3 regions of the Caldalkalibacillus salinus genome follow, and region 2 is predicted to be linked to each of the others. Evidence: riboswitches for the same ligand, from Rfam matches in the RefSeq annotation. Region 2 holds a riboswitch; each other region holds the start of a gene.
What was found. Region 2 has a riboswitch for cobalamin ahead of JKM87_RS04515 (ribonucleoside-diphosphate reductase subunit alpha). Riboswitches for the same ligand answer to the same signal wherever they lie in the genome.
Positions count from the first base shown of each region.

Region 1 (8,163 bases), on a different contig from region 2:
CCCTGGGCTCACTGCTAATTCAAAAATGGGGGCTTGCTCCTGCCCTTGTGACTGAGCATAAGCGACATGCGATTGGCTCTCATAACCGTCTTGAGTGACGGCTTGGAGGGCTTGACTCGCCCAATCTAAAGGTCTTGACGCCGGTGTTGCAGACGACGAGGACGTCTCATGATGATCCCCTGCATGTAAAGCCCACGGCTCGTTCTCAGGTTTTAGACGTTCTGCCGGCTTTAGGCGTTGTTCCTCTTTATCCAGCGTATACTTGCGTTGATAACCCCTCGGTGTAATCATTTTGTTATCGTATAGAAAAGTGGATGCGTTCCCGATAATCACCGTGGTTAGCATGCCTATTTCGTGCTCAAGCATGTCCTTCAATGTCGTGATGACGACATGTTCACGATCCCGGTACGCACTTTTAACTAGACCCACAGGCGTTTCCGGTGAACGGTAACGCAGTAGTATCTTTTGAGCTTCGACTATCTGTTTTGTACGTCGACCACTTTTAGGGTTATACAATGACACCACGAAGTCTGCTGCTGCCGCCGCCTCAATTCTTTTGGCAATGAGCTCCCATGGCGTTAAATGATCACTAAGACTGATGGTACAAGCGTCATGCATAACGGGTGCCCCGAGTCGTGAAGCACAAGAGTTGATGGCGGATATGCCAGGCACCACCTCTACAGCGACACCCGTGTCCTCCTTCCAACCTTTTTCAACGAGGACCTCATATACTAACCCTGCCATCCCATATACCCCAGCATCACCACTGGAAATGACGGCAACCTTGCGTCCCTGTTCCGCTAGTTTCACAGCCGCTTGAGCCCTGCTCACTTCTTCGGACATGCCTGTACTTATGATTTCTTGTCCACTTAGTAAACCTTCGATCAATTGGATATACGTTTTGTATCCAATGACACAATCGCTATCTTCAATGGCTTCCTGTGCCCGCTTCGTAATATGGTCAAAACTCCCAGGACCGAATCCAATTACCCATAATTTTCCTTTCATTCTACACACCTCCACCCATGATTTCTGTGATCATAAACAGTCCTAATCCGATACTGTACACTCCCGTTATGAGTCCCAATACCATGTACAGATGTCGTTTAAATCTCGCTTTAATAAAACCCCAAGATAATAGAAGCGTCACTAAAATCGTAGAAAACAGGAGCCCAACGACGAATAACAAAAGGTGAATGGTTGCCGCTGAGTAAGTATCTAAACCAAATGCTGACGATATGATAGCAATCTGACTTGGGCTCTCAACGCCTATACCGTGAATAATACCTACAATCATGGCCCCTACAGCCCCCATTTTCACAGGTGAGAATGAAGCACTTGGCAACTTTGCAGTCAACCACTCTTGGATGAGGGTGATGCGACTTTTGAGCTGATCATCTTTCTTAGTCCGATAGACACTGTAAATGATGACACCTCCTAAGATAATCAATGTTAAACTTACGAGCCCTTCCATCCATTGTTGAACAGGACTTGAAAGTCGGGTTCCGAAGAAAATGGTTAACAGTCCTACGAACAAAACCATCATCCCGTGTCCGCAGGCATACATGACACCTAGCGTGACTTGTCTACTTTTTTCTTCTTCACTTCCAACCATGTCAGCAATGGCGGCGATATGGTCGCCATCAACTCCATGGCGCATGCCTACCATAATGGCAAACAGCGCAAATGACATTAACTCCATTTTTTTACCTCCTTTTTGCATGAATGAATAATAATGGTATAGATACAACTAAAAAATGCACCTCTACGAAGATAGAGGTGCAGAAATAACGTACGAGACCGTAAACTTGTCCACTCGATTTCTACACACACCTATAACCCGTAGGCTGTGAAGCGAACAGGATAGTAGGCAGGTCTCCTGACTTAGGTTCATCGTTGATGTGGCGTCTTCCCAAAACAATCTAGCTCCTTTTACTAGAATTATCTCAGTGACATCAACCACTCACTCCCCATTACAGTGGCGGGCACCGTGACGGACTTTCACCGTTCTTCCCTTTTAAGCGATCCTTAGCAACGCCGAATGAACGTTGGCTGCATAAGAACCGCACCTAATCCTGTTTGTATTCAGTTGTACAACTAGCTCACCAATCTAGCATTCATGCTATTAAAAAAACCTTAACACGAAGGTTAAGGTTTGAGACATACGTTGACAATCGTTAAGCACGGGCACTCATCTATTGTCAGTAACGAGATGACATGAGTACGCGTTGTCTTCACCTTAATTCTCCCCTCCGAAGAATGGTCGTTACATTTAAAAGCAGGTTTCCTGGCTCACGTTCATCTTACTCTTGTCCCTTCCCAGCAAATCGCCAGTGGTTGACAATTTCATCACGTATACAGTAGCGGGGGCTGCACCGGATTCACACCGGTTTCCCTATTATCTTAAGCTTGCAATGAAAACTTAAGCACTTTTAAATGGCATATTTTGTTATTTTATGTGTAACCTTGTCTACATTAAACCTCATCTTAGCATTTATTTCAATAGGTTTTTTGTCTTAATTTTTTAACTTTAGTCGATCTCCCGGCTTTAACACAGGGGCTTCTACTTGCATCGTGTCCGGATACTTAATCCCTTGACCTGTGTTGAGGGCGATCACAGTATCATGATCTTTTATCCATCCATGCTCCCTTAACTGTCGAGCGGCTACAAACGTCGCGGCCCCTTCAGGACAAATAAAAGCACCTTCAAGTGAAGCTATACACTGTTGTTCCTGCACAATGGCTGTATCGTCTACGGCCATGGCACACCCGTCAGTCTCATAGATCGCCTCTAATACAAGGAAATCCCCTATCGCTTTAGGAACGTTAATGCCGAAGGCAATGGTCGAAGCGTCTGTCCAGAAGGTCGACTCTTCTTTCTTATCCTCCCACGCCTGAACAATCGGCGCACACCCCGTTGATTGTACAGCCACAAGTCGAGGCAACGGCCCTTCTATCCACCCCATAGCCATCAATTCCTTCAGCGCTTTATAGATGCCGATGAGACCTACGCCACCTCCAGTAGGATAAAGGATGACATCCGGCATCTGCCAGTCCAACTGCTCTGCTATTTCTAGACCCATTGTCTTCTTCCCTTCAATACGGTAAGGCTCCTTTAAGGTGGAGGCATCATAGAAGCCGACGTCTTGTACGGCCTGCGCCACAATACGACCGGCATCACTGATTAATCCGTCCACAAGGTTTAAATGAGCCCCTGACAGTGCCACTTCAAGTCTTGTGATGGTGGGAGCGCTCACGGGCATGACAATGTATGATTTTATACCCGCTCTCGCAGCGTATAAGGCCCATGCCGCACCAGCATTCCCATTGGTTGGCATGGCGATCGCCTCAACCCCTAACTCCTTTGCTTTTGACACACCGACAGCAGCGCCACGCGCTTTGAATGAACCAGAAGGGACCATCCCTTCATCCTTCATATATAAATGAGGAATGCCCATATTCTCGCCAATACGAGGCATGGAGAGAAGCGGTGTCATCCCTTCTCCTAGGGATACGACATGTTTTTCACGCTTAACGGGGAGTAACTCATGGTATCTCCAAAGTGTGGGCTTACGCTCTTTTAACATCGTTGTTTTAAAATTGTCTGATAGGGCATCAAGATCATAGTCGACGAGCAAGGGCGAGCCACACTGACACAAATGATGCGCTTGATTAACATCGTAATGTGCATCACATTTGGGACAGTATAAATGCGTAACATAACTAAAGCTCATCATTGAACCTCCCTCTATAGATTAAGATTTTCTTTAATACACTCCTTTTACGCGGGTTCACAAGCTAGCCTTAATTAGCACTAGCTAGCGTGACTTTTACTAGAACATCAATGTGAAAGGATGTTTACGAGAAGCACCCCTAGTATCACTAGGCTTGCGTAACCCAGCACACCGTAGCTAACGGTGCGTAGTCCTATTTGCTTAAATTCTCTAACATGAATACTTAGTCCAAGTCCGGCCATAGCCATCGATAAGAATAGCACACTTAATGCAATGAGAAAGTGTGTAAGCCCTATAGGTACAACACCTAGCGTATTAATCATACTGAGCAATAAAAATCCGATGACGAACCAAGGGATCGGCAGGTTTTTAAAACGATGCATTAATGTCTGGTTATCCTGACGGTGATGCGGGTGTTGAGCACCTTCCTTTCGTTCAAACCAATACGCAAGGAATAAAGCGACAGGAATGAGCAGAGCGACTCTACCTAGCTTGACGAGAATAGCCGTTTCACTACTCACTTCACCTGCGGGTGCTGCGGCGGCAATCACATGGGCCAATTCATGTAACGTCGCACCTACAAATAGGCCATAAGTATCAGGTGTCACCCCGAGGAACGGGTATATAAATGTATAAATCATGGTGCCAATCGTCCCTAACACCGCGATATAGGAGACAGCGATCGCCGTTTGGGCTTTTTTAGCCCCAATCAGGGGGGCTACGGCGACAATCGCGGCTGCCCCACAAACAGCAGTCCCTACTGCTATTAAAGCGGATGAATGCGCATCGATTGCAAGCTTATGCCCTAAGTAAAGCATGATGACTAGGGTGAACACAATGACAATAAGGTCCACGGCTAAAACGGTCATACCTGCCGCATATATCTGTTCTAAATTTAAGCGAAGTCCCATTAAGATAATACCGGCCCTTAACAGATACTTTGTACTGAATTGTACGCCCTCAGTGGCAAACGTTGGAACGCCGAAAGTGGCTTTCCATCCCATCCCGAGTAATATAGATAAAATCATAACGCCCATGATGGACAACAAAGGCAAAGCAACGAGTTGTCCCGCGAGTAGAGCTATGAGTAAGGTTAACACCACACCTGCATATAAGCCCTTCTTACTAAACATTCTTTTAATCCAACTTCTTTGTTTATGTACTGGTAGTTGAGTGGATGTATTGTGCTCCACATTCGTCGGTGACATAGTATGGTGTCCTCCAAGTGATAATGTTTCTTATGACAGGAACAAGGTCCTTTACATCTACAATATCATAACGAGACTCGTTTATGGGCGGTAAAATAAAAAGAAGGCAAAATGAGACTTTACGTCTCCTTTTACCTTCATGACGTGTAAACTTCAATTATCATGATTTGAGCTTAATTATCTTAGATCTTTCTCTCTAGCCGACAGATCTAGCTGAATAAGCTCAAACGCCTCCCAGCTACAAAAATGATCTTCCCAAATGACATGACACTTCCGCTCATGTACGCCCATCACAACCCCTCTAACACCATCGCGAACATAAATGACATGATCACCGATCTTGTACATGATTCACCCCAAACGGAAGACGATACCGTGGCCGCCTTTTGGGTACACCCAGTCGATGTTCTCATAAGGGCAACCGATGCGACAGGCTCCACACTCATGGCAGCCCTCATAGCCGACATGCATGCGGATGTCTTCCCACTTGTAGATTTCTGCAGGACAAAATATGGTACACAGCTTATCGGGACAATCAGTCATACAGATTTCGGGATCCTTGACGTGAAGATGGGATTCCGTGTCCGCGTTAAACCTGACCAAATACTGCTTTTCTTCAATGGTCTGTGCCAGTTTTGGCTCGCTCATCACTTCATCACCTTCCAAGCCCGGTATATGTCTCGGGCGATTTTTAATTTCTCTCCAGCGGTCCCGATTTCTCTCCATATTTTCTTTTGTTTCTCTCTTTTGGGGACACCATCTACAGTGAGCATTTGACTGGCCGCTTTGTTCATCATGGGTATATATTCTTCAAAATATTGCGGAAATTTATCAAAGGTGTGTACGGTATCCTTGTATTTTTCCATGTCCTTACCAACAAAACTATTCATGAGTTTCATCCGATATTCATCTAATACGTCCTCAGAATAATCATCCTCTGCTTTGGCTTTTAATATGGTCTCTGCTGCCAGTCTGCCCGAGGTCATCGCCATGTTAGACCCTTCTCTGTGTATGGCGTTCACTAATTGTGCGGCGTCTCCGACCACAACAACCCCGTTTCCAGCGACGCGTGGCATAGAATGATAGCCCCCTTCCGGTATAAGGTGAGCCAAGTATTCCTTCGATTCGCCACCTTGGATATACGGTCGAATCATCGGGTGCTCCTTCACATATTCGAGTAGATCGTATGGTTTCATTTTATGCTTGATGAAGCCAGAAAGTAACGTTCCAATGCCAATACTGATCGTGTCTTTATTCGTATATAAAAATCCTGTGCCCATAAGGTTTTTGGTGGCGTCTCCGAACATTTCAATGGTGCAGCCTTGGTTCTTCTCTAGATTAAATCGACTTTCAATCGTTTTACTGTCGAGTTTAATCACTTCCATGGTCGCTAATGCCACTTCATCCGGTTTCCATTCACGGTGAAAGCCGAGTTGCTTTGCCAGAAGAGAATTTACTCCGTCCGCCAAAACGACCACATCCGCATACACATCACCGTCGGGCCGATCCGTTCGTACACCCACGACTTTGCCGTTTTCAACGATACATGCTCTAGCCACCGTTTCGTTTACGAGTAGGGCGCCTTGTTCAACGGCTTTCTCCGCAAACCACTGATCAAACTTGGCCCGTAACACAGTAAAGTTGTTATACGGTTCTTCTCCCCATTCTAAACCTTTATATCCAAAGGTAACGGCTGAAGCTTTATCCATCATCATAAACCGTTGTTCAACGATCGGACGTTCGAGCGGTGCTTCTTTATAAAACTCAGGAATCACGTCCTCCATCATTTGACGATAGAGCACCCCGCCCATTACATTTTTAGAACCAGGATACTCCCCGCGTTCCATCAGTAGGACGTCGCCCCCCGCTTTTGCTAATTCATAAGCACAAGCCGTTCCTGCTGGCCCGGCACCGACAACGATCACATCAAACTTTTCCGACATGGCTCACATCTCCTAACCCTAAAACGTTTTCAAATTCTTTTATGAGTAACGGCACGATTTCAAACGCATCTCCTACAATGCCATAATGTGATGCTTGGAATATAGGGGCGTCCGGATCATGATTGATCGCGATGATAAGCCCGGAGTTTTGCATTCCCACGAGATGTTGGATAGAGCCAGATATGCCGATGGCAAAGTATATCTTCGGTGTTACGGTTACTCCGGTCTGTCCTACTTGGTGATGATGATCGATCCACCCCGACTCTACGACATCACGACTCGCTCCGACAGCCCCTCCGAGCACCTTGGCTAATTGGTGAATAAGTTCGAAGCCTTCTTGACTTCCTAACCCTTTGCCTCCAGCGACGACAATATCCGCTTCGTCGATGCGTACACGTTTTTGCGTATCCAGTACGATTTCTAGGACCTTCGTCCGCACGTCCTCCTCCTTTAAGGACAACGATTCCTCTACTATTTCCCCCTTTCTTCCTGGCTCAGGTTCTAAGGCTTTCATCACTTTAGGACGCACGGTCGCCATCTGAGGCCGATATTTTTTACAGAGGATCGTAGCCATGATGTTTCCACCAAAGGCAGGTCGACTGGCTAATAGCAGTCCCGTGTCCTCTTCGATGTCCAAGAGGGTGGTATCCGCGGTTAACCCGGTTGGTAAATCCGTTGCCACAGCACTGGCGAGGTCTTTTCCTTTTGATGTGGCGCCGTACAGAATAACTTCCGGCTTGTACTTGTTGGTACAATGCATGAGGGCTTCCATAAACGGCTCCGTTCGATAATGTTTAAAGATGGGGTCGTCGTACACATAAACGACGTCAGCTCCGTATGTAAAAGCGTCTGTTGCTAGTTCCTTCACCCCTTCACCGATCAAAATCCCTCCAAGTTGATCCCCTCGTTTATCCGCTAACTCTCGCCCCGCACCAAGTAATTCCAGTGACACCTGGGCGATCTTGCCTTCTTTCACCTCTAAAAATACCCACGTCCCCCGATAATCTTCAAAGCTCATGATACCCCTCCCCGCTCACGAAACAGTTCTTTCTTTTCCATGACAATATTGACGACTTTCCGTGCTTGGTCCTCAGCTGAACCTTCTATCATTTCGCCTCCTTGGGGCTTTTCTGGCGGCCATACTTTGGCCACGATCGTTGGTGACCCCTTTAGACCCAGCTGTTTAACATCAACATCCTCCAAGTCATTCACAGCCCAGATTTGGGGCTTATACTGAGCAGCCTTAATCATATTAGGTAACGGAGAGTAAGGGACTTC
Region 1 covers NZ_JAERVL010000027.1:26,957-35,119, forward strand. The annotation lists gene cobJ (precorrin-3B C(17)-methyltransferase) at 1-1,008, opposite strand, end outside; gene JKM87_RS14755 (High-affinity nickel-transporter) at 1,010-1,702, opposite strand; cobalamin riboswitch at 1,853-2,083, opposite strand; cobalamin riboswitch at 2,261-2,449, opposite strand; gene JKM87_RS14760 (threonine synthase) at 2,517-3,734, opposite strand; gene JKM87_RS14765 (YeiH family protein) at 3,842-4,942, opposite strand; gene JKM87_RS14770 (hypothetical protein) at 5,120-5,290, opposite strand; gene JKM87_RS14775 (ferredoxin family protein) at 5,294-5,590, opposite strand; gene JKM87_RS14780 (FAD-dependent oxidoreductase) at 5,590-6,885, opposite strand; gene JKM87_RS14785 (electron transfer flavoprotein subunit alpha/FixB family protein) at 6,869-7,903, opposite strand; gene JKM87_RS14790 (electron transfer flavoprotein subunit beta/FixA family protein) at 7,900-8,163, opposite strand, start outside.
Region 1: another riboswitch for cobalamin. It lies ahead of JKM87_RS14755 (High-affinity nickel-transporter); the one in region 2 lies ahead of JKM87_RS04515 (ribonucleoside-diphosphate reductase subunit alpha).

Region 2 (8,163 bases):
ACCCCTCACTATCCCAAAATTGGGAAACAACATCAATATCGGGTATTTGACTTCCAACCAGACATGTGAACAGCAAAGCACGTTTAGTGGGCTTATCCATTTTTTCTTTATTCGTTGCCGCGTAGAGTGTGGCGCCAAAGAGTGTATGTGTTACTGTATCCATGGGTTTTGCTCCTTTATTAGTTATCCTATCAGTTATGGTTTGGCATTCGTTTCCCTATGTTTAAGATAAAGCAATTGTAAAAATAATAATGTACTCAAACATATCTCTATGGCCATTAATTATATCATGCTCCTTGCAACATCTCCTATGTTTTTGCATAAGTTCATTTCCGCTCTCACACGATTAAAAATGGATTTTTATACTTGTAGATATAAAGCGTGATGTGAAATGATACTTAGGATTATGGTAAAATAAAGTTAAAACGCAGGCCAAGATTTGAGGTGACGTTGATGGATTTATCACAGATGTGCCCAAAGTATGAATCAGCAGTTGAAATTTTAGGAAAAAAATGGACAGGGCTTATCGTTCGGGTGTTGCTTGGGGGGCCTAAACGCTTTAAAGAAATAAAAGAACAAATTCCTGATATGAGTGACCGTATTTTAACAGAGCGGATGAAAGAACTTGAGAATAATCAACTTTTAAAAAGACACGTATACCCCGAAACACCGGTTTTGATAGAATATGAACTGACTGAAAAAGGACGCGACTTAGAACCTGTTATCGCTGCCATTCAGGACTGGGGAGAAAAATGGATGTCCACAGATGTTTAAAAATAAGACACTAATAAAATTACTTTGGCGACCATGTGGATGGTCGCCAAAGTTTTTGATAGAGATTTTATTGCGCTGTGATCAGTAAACAAGAGGGATGCTGATTGTCAAAAGACGCCTTCCACTCTATCTCTACCTTCATCCATTTTGTTGCCTGTTGATCTAAACGATATAACCCCTTATTACTCATTGCGTAAAATACGTTCTCATCAACGGGGTCTGATGCTAGTACGTGACTATAAGACCCTTCACAAGGTAATCCATCTGCTATTTCAACCCATGGTCGCTCCCCTTTTTTACGATATACCGTAGAGTGTAGAGAAGCATGGTGAGCTTCCCTCGCATGCACTGACGCCGACACTAGACGATCATTGGGGTCGTTTGGATTGAGAACCATGTTGTACAAATAGGGATGTTTGTCTAACCCTTCGCTCATAAACGTCCAAGTTTGCCCTTCATCCTCACTTTCAGCATAAGCGTGCCCTTCAGTTATCAGACCATCTCCACAGGCGGCGTACAGACGACCTGGGCAATGAGGATGGGCAAGGAGGGTATGTGTATCTAATGGACTAAAAATAGGACGATCATTCCAGCTCTCTCCATGGTCCTTCGTGCTTATAAATGCACCGAATTCTACGGACACACCTAAATGGTTTTCGTCCACATAACTTGGGGTGATCCAACGAACATGATGAGTGTGTGGGCGTGGCGGAAATTGCCAATTGGCTTTTGACGGTAAGGTTTGAATGCCCTTAAACTCCGTCCAACTCTCGCCATTATCCTTTGAATAGTAAAGAGCACTCGGCTCCGTACCGACGTACACAATGCTATTGCCGTTCGATTGTTTATAAGGATGAACAGCTACAGCAGTCACATGTGCCGATCGAATGCCATCACCTGAAACGGGCTCGTAGTACGGGCTCACTTTTCCAATCGCTCGCCAGCTGGCACCCCCGTCTTCACTTTTCCATAGACCATGTCCGAAGGTGGCACAGTAAATGCGATTCTTGTTTTGAGGGTCTTGTGCGACGCTCGTGGGTTGTGTTCCCTGCAAGTGGGAAGTTGTCACATATCCATTTGCCGTTTCTTCGATCTTGTAAAGTTCATCTTCCATGCCTAGATAAAATGTTCTCAATGTGATGTCTCCTCCAATCTTTTTAAGACACTCTTTGAGTACAATATGTCCAATACCTACTCTTTTTGCTATGATAATGTGATGAATATTTAAATTTTTTCAATTATTTGTATGTAAAGGGGCGGTTAAGACAAAAGAGCATTCAGCAGGAATGCTCTTTTATGTGTCCCCATTCTTATTTATGAAAACAGTGTGTGGTATTATAAATCGTCCCAATCAAGGTTAGACGCTTTGGAGTAGTTTGTGACCTTAGACTCGAAAAAGTCTGTCTTCGTTCCGTTTAACTGATTAAAATTTTCCACCCATTGAAGGGGATGCTCTTGTACCTCGGGGAATAAAACCTCAAGATCAAGACGTTTTAATCTTTGGTTGGCTAAGTATTTAATATATAACTCAATCGCCTCATTTGATAATCCTTGTACCTGATTATTTATAATATACTGACCCCAGCGGATTTCATGCTCAACGGCCGTGTGCATCATGTCTCTTAGCTCTTCTATCAGATCTGGTGTAAACAACGTCGTATTCTCCTGACGCAGTTCTCTGAATATCCCTTGGAATAAGGCTAAGTGTGTGAGCTCATCTCGTTGTATGTACTTGATCTCCGTTGCTGTTCCGTTCATCTTTCCCTGACGAGCTAAGGCGTAGAAGAATGAAAAACCGCTATAGAAATAAATACCTTCTAAGATATAATTGGCCATGACCGTTTTCACTAGGTTCCGATCGGAGGGTTCTGCGATAAACTGTTCATATAAATCTGTGATGAAACGATTACGATTGAGGAGATGCTCATCTTCACGCCATTCGTTGTAAATTTTCTCTCTCACTTCAGGGCGACACACGCTATCTAAAATATACCCGTAACTCTGGGAGTGAACCGCCTCCTGAAACGTGTGTACCGTTAAGCATAGATTGACTTCAGGTGCTGTAATGTACTCATTTATATTCGGTAGATTAGCCGTTTGTAGAGAATCTAAGAATATAAGGAAGCTCAGAATTTTATCGTAGCTTGTCCGCTCTGCTTCTGTGAGTGTTTCATAATCCTTCGCGTCTTGCGCGAGCGGAATTTCCTCTGGTATCCAAAAATTATTCATCATGGCACGATACATTTTATACGCCCACTCATATTTAACGTTATTCAACTCAATAAGATTGGTCGTATTTCCCCCGATCATTCTCCTCTTTCCCCAGTCACGTTCTCCATGTTCGTTAAATAACTTTTTCTTCGATAGTTCCATTTTTGTTTCTCCTTCCCTCATTGCTATGAGTCTATGTCTTTGGTGTTATTATTTTTTTCTTTATGTGACGCAATTTTTACGTGGCACAAGAGACGCACTCTTCTATCTCAGTGCTTAAACTACGAACATAATAGATGGTTTTCATTTGTTGTTTCCATGCTTGTACGTAAAGCTCTAAGAAAGCCTTGGCCTTAATATCTGGTGTAATATAGATGTTAAAGCTTTGTGCTTGATCGATATGTCTTTGGCGTACCCCAGCGGCCTTAATGCTCCATTGCTGGTCAATATGATGCGCTTCTTTGTAATACCATTGGTTCTGCTCTGTCAAATCTGGTGCGGTTTGGGGAATGAACGCGCCTCTCTTCTCCTCCATAAAAAACTTTCGATAAATAGGATCGATACCCGCCGTTGTTCCAGTGATAAGCGAGATTGAGCTCGTAGGTGCCGTCGCCATCAGCCAGGCATTTCGGACACCATGTTGCTGTACCTTTTCTTTGAGATCCTGCCAGCGTTGAGAGTGGTACTGTCGACGCTCAAAGTACGTGCCGTCCTGCCATTCAGATCCTTCAAACAGCGGGTAGCTTCCTTTCTCTTTGGCTAGTGACATAGAGGCGTCTATGGTTTGATAAGCCACTTCTTCCAACCATTCGTCTATCAAGGCCATATGCGCTTCGGACTCCCATGTCACTTCATGGTTCACGAGAAAATGATGATAGCCCATGATACCTAAACCGATCGCTCGGTAACGTTGGTTCGTTTTCTCTGCCTGCTTAAGAGGATAGAAGTTCAAGTCAATTACGTTATCTAGCATCCTCACTTGAATGGGGATCACACGTGCCAGGTCTTCCTTCGTTTTCATTTTTCCTAAGTTAATCGAGGACAGATTACAAACGACAAAATCTCCAGGCTTCGTTTTAGTCACGATGACACCGTCCTCTAATTCTTCAGAAATCAACTCAGTCGGACTCATATTCTGCATAATTTCTGTACATAAATTACTGCTATAGATCATCCCTTGGTGTTTATTGGGATTAGCCTTGTTGACTGTATCTCTGTAAAAGACGAATGGCGTTCCTGTTTCAAATGCGCTAGACATGATTTTTTTCATAATGTCAATGGCAGGAACCTTTTTCTTCTTCAAATCTGGGTTTTTAACACATGCGGCATAACGCTCAGAGAAGGCTTTATCCTCTTCATCGTCATAAAAATCCTCTAAAGAGAAGCCCATGACCTCACGTATCTCATGAGGATCGAATAAATACCAATCCTCTCGTTGTTCCACCGCTTCCATGAAACAATCTGGAATGCAAACCCCTGGAAAAATATCATGGGCCTTTAAACGGTCATCTCCGTTATTGGTCTTAATATTGAGAAAGTCTAGTATATCAGCATGCCAAACGTCTAGATAGATAGCCGCTGCCCCTTTTCTCACACCGAGCTGATCGACCGCCAATGCGGTGTTATTGTAGTTTTTAATCCAAGGGATGACACCCCCACTCTTATTATCATGGCCTCTAATAGATGAACCCCTCGCTCGGATTTTGCCCACATAGATGCCTTGTCCGCCTCCATGTTTGCTCACCTGGGCAAAGGATTGGTCCGTTTGATAAATGCTCCACAAATTATCGTCTACTGTGTCAATAAAGCAACTGGATAACTGGTGGAACGGTTTAGCTGCGTTATTCAAAGTCGGTGTAGCTACCATCACTTCATGTTGGGATAATACCTCATAAAATTGTTGGGCATAGTAGACTTTATCGTTTTCCTTCATAGCTAAGTGCATGGCAACCGTCATGAACCGTTCCTGTGGCAGTTCCTCTACCTTATCCTGCTTGTTTTTTGTCAGATAACGATCAGCTAGTAATTTTAGCCCTACGTAGTTGAATAAATCATCTCTCTCAGGTTTGATACTCCTTTCGAGTTCGGCTATTTCCTCCCTCGTGTAATAGTCCATGAGGTAACGCCCGTATCTGCCTTCGCCCACTAAATGTTCGACTAAAGATACGAGTGAACCATAGCCCGATATCTTATCGGCCTCTTTCTCTAACTCGTAACCACGTTGGTGACTTGCCTCAAGATACAATTGATACCTTAGCATTCTGGCAGCCACGTATTGCCAGAATGGTTCCTCGACAGATGTTTTTTCAAGCGTGCTTTGAGTGATCGCTGCCATCGCCTCCGTTGTGGACAGGTTACCCGCACACTCTTTCTGGATATCTGTGCAAATTCGCTCTATGTGTTCTTGGGTGAGTGACTGACAACTAAAGGCAATAAATGTTTGTAAGGCTTCAGGTATCAAGCTCTCTTTGGCGTATGTAAGGGTCACTGACATCTCCTCCTTTTATATCACTTGGGCACTTGTATAGGGCCAAGTTTTGTTATATAAGTCCTCTTTATGCGCCCAATCGTTTCAAAAACTGTGGGAAATAAAAAAACTCATCCCCGTCCTGGGATGAGAGTATGTTCACAAAACGACACAATAGAATACCCAACATACGAAGAGAGCTGACTCGTTCTACTGACTAGAGCGTCGCAGGGTTGTCACCGTTACTTTGTATGAAATAGGTGTGTCGTTTTCAACTCTCCATCCCCGAAGAACAGAAAACTTTCGTGTTAAGGCAGGTCTCCTGACTTGTGCGTCATCCTTTTTGGGGCCTTCCCGTATATAGGGCGATATACCTCATACATACAGTGGTCATACCCAATCGTCAGCACTCACAGTTGCGGGGGCAGCTTTGGTTTTACACCAAATTCCCTTTTAAGTCCGAGCATGGACACCTTGACACCGAACTATATATAGTGTTTTTTAACTAAATAAAAACTAAATATTGTATTATAGAGCGTATATTTATCTTATCAGTCTCAAACTTTTAAATCAATAGTATTTTAAGCGAACCATTTGCACATCCTCTTTTTTTATGTCTATAATAAGTCTCACAAACCAAAGAAAATTTTTAATGGATGCCTATGCTTAAGTGAGATATATTAAATCACAGAGGATAGAGAAACACTAGAGATACAATACCAGTTTCATATGGAAAAGGAGCGTCAAATAGTGGAGAGTAAAACATGCAAAGAGTCAAGATGTGTGAAGACAAGTCATGTATTTCCAAACGATACGAATAATCATGACACGTTATTCGGAGGGAAATTAATGTCCTACATAGACGATATTGCGTCTATATCGGCGATGAGACACTGCCGGCAGCAGGTGGTCACCGCATCCATGGATTCTGTAGACTTCCTTCATCCGATCAAACCGACCGACTCCGTCTGTCTCGAATCTTTCGTGACCTATACAGGAAAAAGTTCCATGGAGGTTTTTGTGAAGGTCATAGCAGAAAATCTCATCACAGCGGAACGTCAAATTGCTGCGACGTCATTTTTGACCTTTGTTGCCCTTGATGAAAATAAAAAGACCATTCCGGTTCCCAAGGTGGTCCCTGAGACGGAAGAAGAAAAGAAGTTACATGAAACGGCTCCCCAACGAGCAGAGATACGTAAACAACGTCGAGAAGAGAGTCGTCTACTTGCAGACTTCCTGACTATCAGAAAGCCTTGGGAGTGATCTGAGTAGGTCATTTGAGAGTGTCAGTCAATATGGGCACAAAATGCACACAAAAGCTTGGGCCTATGATGGCTCCAAGCTTTTTAAGTGGTCCGGTACCGTTTGTTCATGCCCTAAAAAGAAGCTAATAGCCTCTTCCATCTCTTGTAGATTAATATAGGTATTAAAGCATGGGCCGTCCGGTCTCTTATTTGCAATGGTCAGCACTGGCATTTGTCCATCCACATCCTGCATCCCCGAAAATAAATCACGTTCACAAGCCACACCGATAACCGCTCTCGGTTGTTCAGTCACCAACAGTTCCCTTGCTTTATTTCCTCCACTCGCCGTATGAAACTTAACACCATAGCGTTCTGTGAGGTCCTTTAATTCTTTGCGCATGATTTGTGACAAGCATCTAGGTACAAGAATTAATAAATCATCTGGGTGGACCTTGGGATATAAAGAACGGTTGACTGCATTGGATATCTTTAGTAAAGAATTTTTCAAGCGATCCTTAGAAAAACCCAACCGTTTCCCGATCATAAAAGTGACTGGAACCAATGGATTATTGGCCACTTCTTTACGTTTGAGAAAAAAGGCGAACGGTTTTTCGGTCTGTACCGTGAGCATGATGCACATATAACCGCCAATGACAGTTACGCTGAGAAGGACAAAAGCCCATTTCACAGTACTGTACATGTAAGGATGGATCCCCTCAAGACGAGGTTGAATCATGTAGAGAAAAACAAACACAGAGATGAAAATAGCTAGGACTGTAAGTGCACTTAAGCTTAGAAATAGCCATGGGCTGGTGTCTAGGTCTCCGTTATTTTCTTCTAAATTACCGTCCCAGCCTTCATAATCTCCACCCAACTTACGGGGACGGTCCAACTGAGGGCGCTCAGCTTTGTTGTGATCTCCCAATCTACTTCCTCCTTTAAAGGTCGTCTATATTTACGCTTAGGTTGTGTAGGTATAACGCGCCCTATTCAGGTGGATATCAGTACTGGTTCTGATAATTGAAATGGAACCTACCATAGCCCTGATGATGGAGCATGACGAATGAGAGATTGCAGCAACGGAGGAGGACATCCGCAAAGGGGAGTTACCCCCCGTTCAAGAATGACACATTGACCGAACAGTTGATGAGTAAAGAAAAAAGAAGCGACCTACTAACCCTAGGCCGCTTCTTTTAGCGTTGATACACTGGTGTAACAAAAGCCGTCACACACAGATTTAAGCTTCTAACTCTTTCCTCATTCTTTTCACATTGTCTTTCTGTCCACTAATGAGTAATCGATCCCCAACTTTCAAAGGTGTGTCACCGTCTGGAACCAGGTACGTTTCATCCCGTATAATATATAAAATTAAAGCATCTCCCACAAAAGGCAAGCGGCGTATAGGTAAGTCGTTGTAGTTCATGTTGGTCACCACAATCTCTCTGACCCAGTTATGATGCTGTGACG
Region 2 covers NZ_JAERVL010000004.1:165,454-173,616, reverse strand. The annotation lists gene JKM87_RS04535 (metal-dependent hydrolase) at 1-163, opposite strand, end outside; gene JKM87_RS04530 (winged helix-turn-helix transcriptional regulator) at 454-774, shown strand; gene JKM87_RS04525 (WD40/YVTN/BNR-like repeat-containing protein) at 842-1,909, opposite strand; gene JKM87_RS04520 (ribonucleotide-diphosphate reductase subunit beta) at 2,110-3,147, opposite strand; gene JKM87_RS04515 (ribonucleoside-diphosphate reductase subunit alpha) at 3,224-5,479, opposite strand; cobalamin riboswitch at 5,748-5,944, opposite strand; gene JKM87_RS04510 (acyl-CoA thioesterase) at 6,182-6,715, shown strand; gene JKM87_RS04505 (DUF116 domain-containing protein) at 6,779-7,621, opposite strand; gene JKM87_RS04500 (cation:proton antiporter family protein) at 7,934-8,163, opposite strand, start outside.

Region 3 (8,163 bases), on a different contig from region 2:
AGCCACACTCAGCCAATGCTCTACTTCTCTTAGCACCGCTTCAAAGTGATAGTTCCGATTGAATAACGCGTCGTCTAACCATGTCGTTAAGCAATCTAGCAGTACGACGGTATGCATCGGTCGTTTTTCTAGTACATTTGACACGTGAGTCGATTCGATGGTTTGCCACTCGCTTCCTCTACGATGTTGGTGATGGCGTATACGCTGATCCATCTCTTCATCTATACGTTTTCCTGTCGCCAAGTAGACAAGACCTGATGACTGTTGTGGCCCTACCGCGCTTTGCTGTGCTTTGCCCCAAGCGATTGACTCAGCCACTGCACTCTTTCCAGATCTTGCCCCTCCTGAAATGAACGTCACCACTCGTGTCTCCTCCATTTCTCCAATGCGTGAATTAACGCCACATTATTTGATCGCTCGCTCACAGCAAAACGTAACGCCCGACCTTTAATGCCTGGGAAATAATGTGTGTGCCGAGCTAATATCCCCTGAGATAGTAAGGATTCAAACAAGTCCATCATTAAGTGGTGCTCATTCCTATGCGCTAAGCTCGGGGATATCTCTTGGTAAGCTTGCGATTCCCTGAGCAAGAAGAAGTTAGGATGAAACGGCGTCACATCAAACGCCAGTGCCTCTAATTTTGTTTGCAGGTAGGCTCTTTCCTCTGCTAACCACTGCCGCGTTCGCGCTATGAAAGTATGTTGCTGTAGTAAGAACGGAATAAGTTCCGCCGCTATCGCATTGACTGTCCAAGGAATCTGTTGACTCTTGATGCTCTGGATGATTTCAGGTGATCCTAATATGTACCCCATTCTTAAGCCTGGAACGCTAAATATCTTCGTCATAGATCGAAGGAGTATCAGATGGGAATGTCTTTTCAGCCAAGCGGTTAAGGCTTCCTCTTTAGGTAAGAAGTCTATAAACGCTTCATCAACTACAATGGTCGTCTGCGTTTTTGAAGCTGCTTGAATAAGGGTATCCATTTGATGTTGTGGGATCAGTGTGCCCGTAGGATTATTAGGTCGACATACAAGAACAACGTCAACTTCTTGTAGCTGTGACACAACCTCTTCTAAAGGAAATGAAAAGTGAGCGTGGCTATCTAAAAACGAATAAGTGTATGTCAATTGGTACGCTTGACAGGCTCTTTCATACTCAGAAAACGTGGGTTGGATAATCGTCGCTTTCTTACCCTTGAACATGGCTAGGACATTAAAGATCGCTTCCGCTCCACCATTCGTGAGACAAACATGACTGGCATCGACACCAGCGTCCGCTGCAACCGCTTCAATGGCCTTGTCATAATTCGGATCTGGATAGGTCACGACTTTTTCAAACGCTTGCTCGTATACTTCTTTTGTCCCTGGTGGGGGCCCTAGAGGGTTAATGTTTGCGCTAAAATCAATATGTACATCCGTTTGCTTGTCAGGAAACAAAGCTTGTATCTGTGCAGGCTGTCCACCATGATTAGGCCATTCCATACCTCTCACGCTTCTTTCTATTATTGAAATTGTGTCATTCAGTTAATCCATACACTAACCACTAAAACAAGCAGCAAAACAAAAACAGTCCACCCACCATGCATGATACGAACAGCGTAGATAATATCTCTCTGATGTAGTAACCGTGTCATGTCGCCTAATGTCGCACAATGCGATACCCTTCCTTGGTACGTGTTTCTCCCCCCTAATTGAATGCCAAGTAAGCCAGCGGTCATCGCTTCCGACCAGCCACTATTGGGACTAGGATGTTTTTTGGCATCACGTAATGTGATGGCGATACCGCGCCTTACTGATAATGAGGGCGTGACAATAAAAGCGGATAGGGCCATACTTAACGCCGTTAATCTTGCAGGTAACCAATTAAGGATGTCGTCTAGTTTAGCCGAGGCCCAGCCGAACGCTTGATAGCGATTATTTTTATAGCCCACCATGGAGTCAAGTGTATTAACCGCACGGTAGGCCATCGCAAGTGGAGCGCCCCCTAAAAAGGCAAATAATAGAGGAGCGGTAATACCGTCTACCGTGTTTTCCGCTACACTTTCAACCGTCCCACGGACAACTTCAGGCTCATCTAGGTTATCTGTGTCTCTTCCTACAATCATGCCCAACGTTTGACGTGCTTGGGGTAAATCCCCTTTTTTCAAATGAGTATGGATCTTAAGGGCCATCTCTTTTAACCCTTTGATTGCAATCGTGGTTGCAATAAGTAACGTCTCCACCACTGCCCCCACGACAACATGTAACTGATGGGCTAAGTAGACCACGACAAAGGTCGTGACAAAACACCCCACAACGACCACGAGTGTAAGGCCTACCCCTTTCATCCTGCGATGCGAGCCTTTGTTCCACTTCTTGTCAAGTAAAGCAATCCCCCTCCCTATACCGACAACGGGGTGAGGCAGTCGTTTGGGGTCACCAATGATGAGGTCTAACCCAATGGCCGCCATGACAATGGCCATCATAATCATAGGTGATGAACTTATGATCATCATAGCTAACTCCTGTTCTGTCTACGCTTATATTTCTGTATGGCGACGGTGGTCGCTTCGTAAACTAACTGCCCAATCCCTCTCCCTAACGGCGTTCCGGAACCTGCATAGGGCGTCGCTGGGCCTTCTTGTGTGGCAGCGATACACATGCTGTCTGTAGACGTCCCGGTTGCGGGGGTATGTGTATGTGGGTCATGCACACCCTGGTCAATAACAGCTTTTGTTTTGGCTTCTGATGCTGACATCATGGCATTGACAAAGGCACCGTCCGTTAAGTGTGTGTCGCAACATATAAACGTGTTAATTGTGCCTACCTGTGACTGTGGGGCGTGGGCTCGTTTAGAAGTGATGTCAACAGCGTTACCAACCCCGGCGGTGACAAGGGCTAAATAAGCGATTCCCTCAATCTCTTGTTCTAGAACGACGACATCTTGAAGTTGAACGGCGGTCATCATACCAACGGTGTCTTCCACAGGCCATTGTCTTGCCCTTATCCACTGCTGGATATCCGCTACAGGATCAGTACAATCATAGTCCATAGGCACGTGAAAGTTGCATAAATGACGAATCCATTGTAAGCCACTACCCGTCACACCATTAGAGATCGTGCGAACGGGGGCTTTAAAGTGGACATGGACGCACTCGTCACTTTGGCTAACATGATAAAAGTGGCGGAAGTGTGTCTCTCTTCCATTTGATTTTCTAGGAGGCGTGAGCATGAATTGCGGGTGTGGCCATTGTGGATGTGAGAAAGACGACACCTTAACGTCGTATGTCTCTTCTAGGCTTTTCTCCCTTTTTAACTTATGAACAGGTCCGACCTCTTTTAGTTGACCTGCTTTTAATAACCCTACTCGGTCAGAGTAAAGCGCAGCAGTATTGAGATCATGTAGGATAGCGAATACGGTTAACCCTTTTTGGCGTTGCCACTCTTTCAAGAGTTGCAGAACGTGAAAGGTATGATGAATATCTAGGTGGTTGGTCGGCTCATCTAGTAAGACGATCTCGGGCTCTTGCACAAGGGCCTTGGCAAGCAAAACCCGTTGTTTCTCCCCCCCACTCAAAAGTGAGAACCTCTTTTTCTTATATTGAGACGTTTGAGTCAGATTCAATACTTCTTCTATGACCTGGTTGTCTTTTTTTGTCAAGCTAGGAAACCATCCGCTGAGATAAGGGTAACGCCCAAGCGAAACAATTTCTTCTACCGTATAGTCAAAAGCGTGCGTTTGCTCTTGGGTAAGGACGGAGATAAGGCGTGCTTTTTCCTTTTTACTGTAGGACTCTAAAGGTTTACGAGCTAACGTCACACTGCCTTCCGTTACGGATAGTGCACCCGTAAGTAGCTTGAACAACGTCGTTTTCCCGCTCCCATTAGGTCCTAAGAGCGTAAAGAATTCACCCTTCATAATATCTAATGTCACATTTTTTAAGATGGGGGTGTGGTCATAGCCACCCGTTAAACGGTCTATTTTTAATATGGCGTCACTCATGATTTGTCCTCACCACTTTCTCCCGATAGAGTAATAGCGCAAAAACGGGAGCCCCTATCAGAGCTGTAATTACGCCGATGGGTAACTCTTGTGGGGCGATAACCGTCCTAGATATAAGATCCGCTAGCGTTAAGAAAGAGGCGCCTACCAACAAGGATAAGGGTAAAACATGCTTATGATTGGGTCCTACGACGAGACGTACCAGGTGAGGAATGACGAGTCCGACAAAGCCAATCATACCCGAAACGGCCACACAAGCACCTGTCAATAGAGCAGCCCCCAATAGAATCCAGCGCTTCTTCTCCTGGACAGCAACCCCGATATTTTGAGCTGCTTCCTCACCCATAGATAATGCGTTAAGCTCACGTGTGTGCATGAGCAACAGAACGGTCCCCACGATAAAAAAAGGAAACACCAGTTGGACATAGGGCCATTTTCTCATCCCTAAATTCCCCATTAACCAGAATAAAATCTGCCGTAATTCCTCTCCACTAAGAGCGATCACTAAGGCGATAATCGCACTGATAAAAGAACTCATAATAATACCGGCCAAAATAAGGGTCTCTACACTTAGAGTCGGACTCACGAACCGCGTCAATCCGTAAACGAGCATTAAAGCAAGTAGCCCACCTACAATGGCCACAACGGGCAAGGTGAATGTGCCCAGTCCAAATAATGTGAACTGGAAAAAGAGCACACTCACAGCTCCTAGTGCAGCCCCAGAAGATACACCTATCGTGTAGGGGTCTGCAAGTGGGTTACGTAACAACCCTTGGAACGCTGCGCCGGCTAAAGCTAACGCTGCGCCAACGATCGTTGCTAGCAACACACGAGGCAAGCGTATATCCCAGATGATAGCTTCTACATTTGCCGGTACAGGCGTTGCACTCGACACCCCTAGTAACTTGCTATCTAACACTTGTAGAATCATCGGGATGGGGATATAGACACTACTCACAGATAAACCAAGAAGGGCTGTACCTAGTACAAACCCTCCACAAAATAAATACAACCCTATAAGCTTATTCGCCGAATACTTCTGGATAAATGATTGTTGCAAGTGTTTCCACCCCGTCAACCAAACGCGGTCCTGGTCTCGTTACCGTGTCGTTGTCTACATCATAAACACGTTCATTTTCTATCGCAGGAATGTGAGCCCAACCTTCTCGGCCAAGCACTTCTTCCTTGGGTTGTTCAACATAGTAACCATAAGTTGTGACAATTACATCGGGATTTAACTCTACAATTTCTTCTTCTGTTAGATTTGGCCAGCCTTCTAAATGTCCAGCTGCGTTTTCAGCGTTGATATACTCTAGCATTTCGTGAATAAATGTACCGCTACCGCTTGTAAATATATCTGGCGCAGGTGAAATCTCCACCCACACTCGTGCTTCTTCATCAATGCTATCAGCTTTTTCAGTGATAGACGTCAACTTCTCTTTCATGTTATCGACGACTTCTTCCGCACGTTCAACCGTTCCAGTCGCCTGCGCAATAAGTTCGATACTCTCATACGCTTCTTCAAAAGAGCTAGCGTCTGCCACAACGAGTACATTGATCCCAGCTTCTCTGAATGTGTCTAAGACATCCGGAGATTGATTATGTAAATGTTCTGAAGCCAGCAAAAGGTCTGGTGCCATCATCAATACTGTCTCTTCATCGACATCCATGTCTCCAACTTTGTCAACGTCTAGGGCTTCCTCAGGATAATTGCACCATTCTGAGACCCCAATCATTTTGTCGCCTAAGCCTAGAGCGTACGCAATCTCTGTATTACTAGGCAATGTGGATACAATCGTCTGTGGCTCTTCTTCCAATGTCAGCTCGTTACCGACACCATCCGTCATTGTAAGTGGATAACCAACGTCTTGAGACCCACCTGTCTCTGTTTGTTCTTCCTCTTGTCCTTCTTCCTGGGATGTGCCTTCTAAATCACTGGCTACATCTTCTGCACCACAACCTGTCATCATAAGGGCGAATGATAATAATAATGCTAGGAACAAACCTTTTGCTTGCCCATGTTTACCTAATACTCTTGCCATTGTCTTCACTCCTTCAGTAGTCTATCATTCTAGTTCACTAAGACATCGCTTGATGTTGACGCACACAAAAAAACACCTTTCCATTCAGGAGGAAAAGGCGTGAGCTCATAAAGGGATTGAAAGACCTTATCTGTACTTATAGACCATCATAAAGTGAGGTCTATGCTATTAAGAGATAAAAAAGGTCCACCGTTCTCTTTAAGCTTCCTTTTCCCCGAAGGAACTTAAATCTCCCCCATATAGGCAGGTCTCCTGACTTACGCTTCCATGCGCCATCCTCCCCTTCCCGTGCAACGCACAGTGGGTCATGAGGAACGCTCAGCGAATACAGTGGCGGGACCGTGCTGGATTCTCACCAGTCTTCCCTTTTCACCTTATAGTGTTGATACAGGTTCAGCAGTATTCTGCCCAAAAATGTTAAACGCTATAAGGAACCTATAGGGTCTATCTTATGTTTATGAATAAACGCGACATACTCGTTCGCTGCGTCTTTTTGTGTACTCTCATTATACTCGAAACGAATAAGGAATGTAAATCTATTATAACGTTGATATATCCTTCTACTTCCTTAATTGTATCGCTACCTTAAAAGGTTATGAATCATGAACCGTGACAGAGATATGATAACCCGCGTATTTTTTCATATTAATGACGCCATTTTCTAAGATCAGATATTGTCCTTTAATGCCGATTAAGCGATCTTCAATACAAGGCGTTTTATCTAAATTGTATGATTTGATCTTATCGATCTGCTCTAATTGGGGATAAACAATCGCGATCACTTCTTCTTCCCGCAGTAGGAAAGGGTGGAATACCTCAGGTACTTTCTTCAAAATATCTTGACGTACCTGTTCAAGACTCACGTCCGGCAACTCGCCTTTCAACATCTTTCTCCAGTTCGTTTTATCAGCTATGTATTCACTTAAAGCCACTTCCAATTCACCAGCCATCTTCCTCGTGGGTAGCTCGGCAACAGGAACAGCGTAACTAGCCCCCTGGTCCCCCCAGCGTTTTAATTCATTCCCCTTTCGAGTAAGGCCAACTTTAACATCACTACTGACTGCCAAGTAAACGTAATGGGGAACCATGCAATGCTGTTCACCCCATGCTGCATCCCTACACGTTCCTTGTTCAAAGTGACATTCGTGAGGTTTGACAATACAGAGGTCGTTCTCAGGTCTATTTTTAAAACACGGGTAACAGGCACCATTATTAAAGCTCTTTTTTATTTTTCTCCCGCAATAGACACATTCGATGTGCCCCGCAAATTGAATACTGACCGTTTGATTTAAGGCATCATTCATGAATAATGACGCATCTTTAAACGCCAGCGTGTAGTTTAATGGCTCTTCATATTCGTGCTTCAAGCCTTTAAGCATCCCTGTTGCGATCATTGCTTTTACACTCCTTCCCATAGGTATCAATGATGAGACTGTCTGTTGACTTGACCTATCTTGAATATCCTTGAAAATCTTGAACATCCTTAATATCTTGTACATCCTTAATATCTTGTACATCCTCTATATCATGTTCTCTAAAGATGAGACCTGACGTTATCAAAATGAGTAACATGCCACAAATGGCATAATAAATGCTCCCCTCGGCAACGGTATCGATTAATATTCCCCCTACTAAAGGACCTGTCATACTCCCTACAGCAAAGAAAACACCTGCCATCACATTGCCCGTTGGTAATAGACTTTTGGGTAAAAGATCTGCCATATACGTAATACCGAGTGAGAATATGGAGCCGATGCATGCACCAGCGAAGGTGAAAGCCACTAACAATGCAACCTTATTAGATTCGACGATGCTCGCGATCCCAAAAAAGAGTAAACCTAGTAACATCACGATTAATAGTATATTCTTTCTACCATATCGGTCACTGAGCACACCTAGGGGCAATTGCGTGACTAAACTTCCGATTACAAAAGCCGGAAGTAGTATAGAGACCCACTCAACCGTTATACCAGATCGAAGGGCATATACGGGATAGTTGCCATGCAAAGACGCCTCTAGAAAGCCGTACCCAAAAGGCGGCAATAAAGGGAACCAGCTCAAACGTAAAACGGTCTTATATTTATCCCAAGTGCCGTATCCTGCACCTGTTTCAATTTCATTATCTGGCCATTCATTACGC
Region 3 covers NZ_JAERVL010000015.1:253,493-261,655, forward strand. The annotation lists gene JKM87_RS10810 (bifunctional adenosylcobinamide kinase/adenosylcobinamide-phosphate guanylyltransferase) at 1-360, opposite strand, end outside; gene cobD (threonine-phosphate decarboxylase CobD) at 357-1,481, opposite strand; gene cbiB (adenosylcobinamide-phosphate synthase CbiB) at 1,520-2,491, opposite strand; gene JKM87_RS10825 (adenosylcobinamide amidohydrolase) at 2,497-3,981, opposite strand; gene JKM87_RS10830 (FecCD family ABC transporter permease) at 3,974-5,041, opposite strand; gene JKM87_RS10835 (ABC transporter substrate-binding protein) at 5,004-6,023, opposite strand; cobalamin riboswitch at 6,249-6,439, opposite strand; gene JKM87_RS10840 (DUF2797 domain-containing protein) at 6,617-7,417, opposite strand; gene JKM87_RS10845 (MFS transporter) at 7,473-8,163, opposite strand, start outside.
Region 3: another riboswitch for cobalamin. It lies ahead of JKM87_RS10835 (ABC transporter substrate-binding protein); the one in region 2 lies ahead of JKM87_RS04515 (ribonucleoside-diphosphate reductase subunit alpha).